Regions from separate parts of the Exiguobacterium sp. s130 genome, predicted to be linked through region 1. Evidence: riboswitches for the same ligand, from Rfam matches in the RefSeq annotation. Region 1 holds a riboswitch; the other holds the start of a gene.

Region 1 (3,420 bases):
GGTGTCTTCTCGTCCAAATCGTCTTACTTGTCACGCGTTATGAAACGCTGGAAGAGTTCAAACTGATCTTACTCTTTCACGTGATTGGTCTAGCACTTGAACTGTTCAAAGTGAACGTTGGGTCTTGGAGTTATCCGGAACAGGCTCTAACGAAAGTGGCTGGTGTTCCCTTGTATGCAGGATTCATGTATGCAAGTGTCGCAAGTTATGTCTGTCAAGCGTTCCGAAGATTTCATTTACGCTTCACAGCATTTCCACCGCCTTGGCTTGCGATCAGCGTAGGCAGTCTCGTCTATCTCAACTTCTTCACCCACCATTGGATCTTCGATGCACGCTGGCTATTGATGGTCCTCGTCGTCCTTGTCTTCTATAAGTCATGGGTTCATTTTACGATCGAGCAGACGATCTACCGGATGCCGCTCGTCCTATCCTTTTTACTGATTGCCTTTTTCATTTGGATCGCGGAGAACATCGTGACGTTCTTTAAAGGCTGGGTCTATCCGCATCAGGAAGGAGGCTGGGCAGTCGTTGATCTTGGAAAATTGTCTTCTTGGTTCCTGCTTGTGATCATCACGGTTTTGATCGTCATCGTCGCGAAATACAAGCGTCAGGATCCGGCTGTGGAGATATATCAGCGTACATAGACGAAAAATATGACATTTCGTTTGCGATGAAGCGCTTCGATGTTCAACGTTCGTTCTAACATGTGGACGACAACTTGAGCGTGCTTGGCTCAACCAGCAACGAGACGGGAAATTATTGAAAAAAGAGTGAAACATTAGAAATTTTAAGCCGTAGAGTAAGGTGAGAACTTATTTTTCAAGGAGGACCTTACTCATGTCATCTCAATTAAAGAAAGCAGCGAAGGAGTCGCTCAGCGGTCGTTGGGGATTTGCAGTCCTAGCTTTTCTGCTGTTTAGTATTATTCAGGGTGTTCCTAATTTATTTGGATCGGATATCGATGAGCCGTCTAGTAGTATAGATCTCGTTGTATCATTGGTGTCGATTTTATTGATTCCAGTAGGAGTCGGTTGGACATGGATTGCCATGTCGATTGCTCGTGGCGAAGAAACGAAAGTGACGGATTTGTTTGAGCCATATGGTATGTTCCTGAAAGTGGTGGGGCTGGCCATTGTTCAGTTCATCTTTATCGCGCTCTGGACGTTACTCTTAATCATCCCTGGTATCATCAAGTCATTCTCTTACTTGTTGACGTTCTACATCCTTCGAGATGAACCATCGATCGGTATCCTAGAGGCCATCACGCGTTCACGCCAACTCATGGATGGTCACAAGATGGAAGCATTCTTACTCTTCCTATCATTCATTGGTTGGGCATTACTTGTAATCGTTACACTTGGTCTTGCTGTCTTATGGGTTGGACCATACTTCAGCGTCACGCTTGCCAAATTCTATGATCGTGTTCGTGGTGAACAAGCACCAGAGCCAACATCAGATTTCGTCGCACCATATTAATCCGGAATCCCGACACTACGTCGGGATTTTTCTTTGAAATAAATCCGATAGGAAAAGACGGTTTAATGGTTGCTTTAGTTCAATGAATTCTGTACGATGAATGCAACACATCTTATCTAGAGAAGTCGAGGGACTGGCCCGAAGACACTTCAGCAACCCCGCTATGGCGGAAGGTGCTACTTCCAGGAAGGAATACCTTCTGAAGATAAGAGCGGACAGGACAAGATACCGTCGCTCTTTTCGAACTTCGAAAAGAGCGTTTTTTTATGATAAGGGGGACGATGGAGTGGAGTATGGTTTTTGGTTACCGATTTTTGGGGGATGGTTACGTAACGTCGAGGATGAACAGATGCCAGCAACATTCGATTATGCGAAACAAGTCGCACAAACAGCTGAACGCATCGGCTTCTCGACGACGTTGATTGCGGAATTGAACTTGAACGATATCAAAGGCATCAAGGAACCGAGTCTTGAGGCATGGACAACGGCAGCGGCGATTGCTGCAACAACAGAACGCCTTGAGATCATGACAGCGGTTCGTCCCGGGTTCCATAATCCAGCGACGACGGCGAAGATGGCGGCAAACATCGATCAGTTGAGTGGAGGGCGATTTACGCTCAATGTCGTCTCAGCCTGGTGGGCAGAAGAAGCAAAACAATACAACGGTATTTTTACTGCACATGCTGAGCGCTATGCCCGGACGGAAGAGTTCGTCACGGTCATGAAAGGACTATGGGCAGATGCGTCACCGTACAGCTTCTTCGGTCATCACTACACGATCGAACAGGCAGAACTCCATCCGAAACCCGTCCAGCGTCCGGGGATTAAGCTCTACGCTGGTGGAGAGAGTGAAGCCGGAAAACGGACGATCGTCGAACATTGTGATGCCTACGTCATGCATGGAGGCACTGTTGAAGAAGTAGCTCATAAAATCAATGATATGAAAATACGCCGGGAAGCGACGGGACACGCACCGCTTGAGAGCTTCGGTCTTGCTGCCTACATCATTTGTCGGGATACGGAAGAAGAAGCGCTTCTTGAGTGGCAACGCATCACGGACGTTAAGGAAGACAGCGCCGGTTATGCCGGTTATCAAGATTTCATCAGTAAATCGCAACTCGAACAACAGGTCGAACGAAATGATTATTCCGTCTCGAACCGTGGTCTGCGACCGAACTTGATCGGAACACCAGAACAGATTGCCGAACGGATTCTAGCGTTCGAAGCCGTTGGTGTCACGTTGCTCTTGTTACAATTCTCACCACAACTTGAAGAAATGGAACGCTTTGCCCGTGACGTAATGCCACTGGTCGAAGCGAAACGAAAGGTAGGTCAACAATCATGACAAAAATTCATATTCTCCACGAAAACCAAGAATGGACGGATCATCTCATCAAACGTCTCGAAGAACTCAAGTTGCCGTACGAGCAGTGGCACTTAAATGAAGGAATCGTACCGTTAGATGAACTGCCGCCAGAAGGTGTCTTTTACAGTCGTATGAGTGCGTCTTCGCATACGCGGGGGCATCGTTACGCGCCGGAGTTGACGGAAGGGGTCCTCGCTTGGTTAGAAGAGCATGACCGGACCGTCTTTAACGGAACGCGTGCGCTTCGTCTTGAAGTCAGCAAAGTCAATCAATACACGGCGTTGCGGAAGGCTGGGATTCGTGTACCGAAGACGACGGCTGCCGTCGGACGCGATCAAATCGTACAAGCAGCAAAAGAGATCGGTGTTTCGTCATTCATCACGAAACACAACCGTGCCGGGAAAGGTCTCGGCGTCCAGTTATTCCATTCGATTGAAGCACTTGAAGCTTATCTCGACGGTCCGACATTCGACGAACCAGTCGATGGCATCACGTTGATTCAAGAGTATATTCAAGCACCAGAACCGTACATCACACGTTGTGAGTTCGTAGGTGGAAAGTTCGTCTATGCGGTTCGA
Region 2 (3,420 bases), on a different contig from region 1:
ATCGATACTACAAACAGCAACCCCAAGTTCAAGCAGACGATCAACGATCGGGCTAAAACAGAACAGATCCTCGCGCTCTCCACGAACGAATGCGCCACCGTGCGCGTAGATCGCGACCGGAAACGGTCCTTCCCCCGGCGGATAATAGAGATCGAGTTGTAAGGTACGGTCTCCCACTTGTTTGTAAGTGAGTGTCCGCGATGCGAGTTGTTTTTCTGTGATTGGCAAGGCAGGTTCAGTCCATCGAAGTAATGCACCGTAATTGTTCCAGATACTTGCTCCCGCAGCTGCCGTCGTTAGTAGTGCAGCTCCCCCCATTAGCCATGCAGTTTCACGTTTCACTTGATCACCTCCAAAAGACGTACCAATTCCTTCACTTTATTATCCTTTTACCCCGTTTTAAAAGAAGTCGAACGTCTCGGTATTCGTACTTGACGCTTCTCAAACGTTCCGCTATAGTGAAAAAGTCCAAATCGGAATAATTACGTTTTAATAACGGAGGTAACATATAATGAAAAAAATCATTCCTGCTTTAACGGTCGCATTCGCGAGCGCAAGTATCCTCGCAGCTTGTGGATCAAACACCGATTCATCGACTTCAGATGATAAAAAGACGGAAATCTATACATCGACGTTCGCAACAGCTGCCATTGCCCGTGAAATCGGTGGTAATCAAGTCAACGTCAAGATGATCGTCCCACCTGGAGCAGATCCGCACTCCTATGAACCGACGTCAAAGCAACTCACTGAGATTGCCAAAGGTGACCTTTTCCTTTTGACGGGTACGACACTTGAACCCTATTCAAAAAAAATCCAAGAGAGTCTAAAAGGCACGGACGTCCGGTTCATCGAGACGAGTAAGGATGTCACTTTGCTGGAATCGGATGCTACGCTTCACGCACATGAAGAAGAGGGACATACAGAAGATGAGCAGGCGCACGAAGAGGAAGGACACGATCATGGAAAATACGATCCACACGTCTGGCTTGATCCTGTCAACGCCAAAGCAATGGCACGTTCTATCACAGTCGCCTTATCAAAAGAAGTACCAAAAGACAAAGCAACATTCGAAAAAAACTTGAAAGCGTTCGATCAGCAGGCTGACGCACTCGATAAAGAGTTCAAGCAAGCCGTCGCTGACGGATCAAAAAAAGAACTTCTCGTCACACATGCAGCTTACGGTTACCTCGCCGAACGATATGGTTTCACGCAGCTTCCAATCGCCGGAATTTCCCCTTCCGATGAACCCTCACAAAAGCAACTGGCTGCTTTAGTGAAAGAAGCGCGGATGCATGATTTGAAATACGTCGCGTTCGAAGAAACGGTTTCACCAAAGGTTGCGCGTGTCATCCAAAAAGAAATCGGAGCTAAATCCGTGACGATCCATAACCTCGAGTCGGTGACGAAATCGCAGCAAAACAGCTCGTATTTTAAGTTGATGGAAGAAAACGTCCAGACGTTAGAACAGGCACTTCAGTAAAGTACAGTTGACACGCGTTACTCAATGCGGTACGGTAAGAAACGTGTTTTACAACAATTGAATGACTTCTTTTTATCGCGAGAAACGGAGGGACTGGCCCAATGATGTTTCGGCAGCGGACGATTTGATTCGTACTGTGCCAAATCCAGCAAGCGAAAGCTTGAGAGATAAGAAGAGCGTCTTTATTTCATAAAGACCTCCTTCTTTCTTGCGAAGGGGTCTTTTTTTGTATCTTTGAGAAACGAGGTGTCAACAATGAATGAAATGATCACGCCTAACAAATGGGCACTGCTTCCCCTCGTCGTATTTCTGGTCCTCTTCATCGGAGCCGGCATCTTCTATGACGACTTTTACAAATTCCCGATTCTTATCGCTGCTTTGATCGCGCTGATCTTTGCTGCAATCACGACGAAAGGATCGATTAATCAAACGGTTGAACGAATCGCAACCGGTGCCGGAAATCCCGATATCATGATTATGGTCTTCATCTTCTTATTAGCCGGTACGTTCTCTGGAACGGCAGAAGCAATCGGCGCCATTGATGCGACCGTCAATGCTGCCTTAACGTTCCTACCTCCGTCACTCCTGATGAGCGGTCTGTTCGTCATCGCTGCCTTCATCTCGATGGCAATGGGAACTTCGACTGGAACGATTGCTGCACTCGCACCGATCGCCTTCGGTATTCATGAAGCAACAGGCATCAACGTCGCAATCGCAGCAGCGTCAGTCGTTGGGGGTTCGATGTTCGGCGATAACTTGTCGTTCATCTCAGATACGACGATCGCTGCCGTTCGAACGCAAAAAACGAACATGCGTGATAAGTTCCGAACGAACTTCATGATCGTTCTCCCGGCTGCCATCTTGACGGTCATCTTACTCGCATTCGTTTCTGGTTCTGGCGATGCGGTAACGGCTAAAGCATTCGAGTTCTACAAATTGATTCCATATCTCGCCGTCATCGTCCTTGCACTATTTGGTGTTAACGTCATCCTCGTTCTCATTGGTGGTACATTGCTCACTGGCATCATCGGTATGATTGACGGTAGCTTCGGTTTAAGTGGGTTCGTCCTTTCGATGTCAAAAGGAATGATGGGCATGGCAGAGATTTCAATCTTGACGCTCCTCATGGGTGGTCTCGTCAGTTTGATTACGTTCAACGGTGGAATCGCCTACTTGAAGGAGACGTTGACGCGCAAGATTTCACAGCGTCGCGGTGCCGAATTCAGTATGGCGGCACTCGTCAGTGCAACGAACCTCGCAACGGCGAACAATACGATCTCGATTCTTGTCGCTGGACCACTCGCGGCTGAAATCGCCGATACGTATGAAATCGATCGCAAGAAATCAGCGAGTATTCTTGATATCTTCTCTTGTGGGATTCAAGGTATCATTCCGTATGGGGCACAACTCTTGATCGCAGCAGAGTTGACGAAGACAGCTTCACCAGAACTGATTCCGTATCTGTTCTATCCGTTCCTGCTCTTCGTCTGTGGATCGATTGCCATCATCTTTGGTTTCCCACGTCCGAAAAAATCAGTTGCTCAACAGGAAAAAATCTCTTCTTAACCAACGACAGGTCCGATCATGGTGATCGGACCTGTTTCATTATTTTTTCTGCTTCGCTTGTCGTTCTAAAATCAAATACGCGATTGCTGGAAGTGGAAACTGAAGGAGTCCCGCGCCTCCCCATACCCACGGGTTACGTCCTGATTTTCGTGCACTGAAAAACAGGCTAACTGCTTGCGTGACCAACAAGGCACTAATACTAAACCAAGCTCCCTTTGATAGCTTTTTATTCTTTTGAGCCATCCTTTCTCCCCCTCTTTCTGACATACGGTCAGATGTGATGAATTCTCTTTTATTTTAACCCATTCTATTCCTCCATGAGCATGGAAACGGACGGTTTCGTTCGTTCGTGCTAAACTAAACGAGCAAATCTA

The links. Region 1 has a riboswitch for S-adenosylmethionine ahead of HZS85_RS14105 (LLM class flavin-dependent oxidoreductase). Riboswitches for the same ligand answer to the same signal wherever they lie in the genome.
Region 2: another riboswitch for S-adenosylmethionine. It lies ahead of HZS85_RS14405 (Na+/H+ antiporter NhaC family protein); the one in region 1 lies ahead of HZS85_RS14105 (LLM class flavin-dependent oxidoreductase).

Annotation. Positions count from the first base shown of each region.
Region 1 is NZ_JACSNI010000006.1:91,449-94,868, forward strand. Features, by position in the region: gene HZS85_RS14095 (DUF817 domain-containing protein) at 1-644, shown strand, start outside; gene HZS85_RS14100 (DUF975 family protein) at 838-1,476, shown strand; SAM riboswitch class I at 1,586-1,688, shown strand; gene HZS85_RS14105 (LLM class flavin-dependent oxidoreductase) at 1,763-2,821, shown strand; gene HZS85_RS14110 (ATP-grasp domain-containing protein) at 2,818-3,420, shown strand, end outside.
Region 2 is NZ_JACSNI010000007.1:14,135-17,554, forward strand. Features, by position in the region: gene HZS85_RS14395 (alpha/beta hydrolase) at 1-342, opposite strand, end outside; gene HZS85_RS14400 (metal ABC transporter solute-binding protein, Zn/Mn family) at 512-1,480, shown strand; SAM riboswitch class I at 1,550-1,654, shown strand; gene HZS85_RS14405 (Na+/H+ antiporter NhaC family protein) at 1,736-3,046, shown strand; gene HZS85_RS14410 (hypothetical protein) at 3,086-3,289, opposite strand.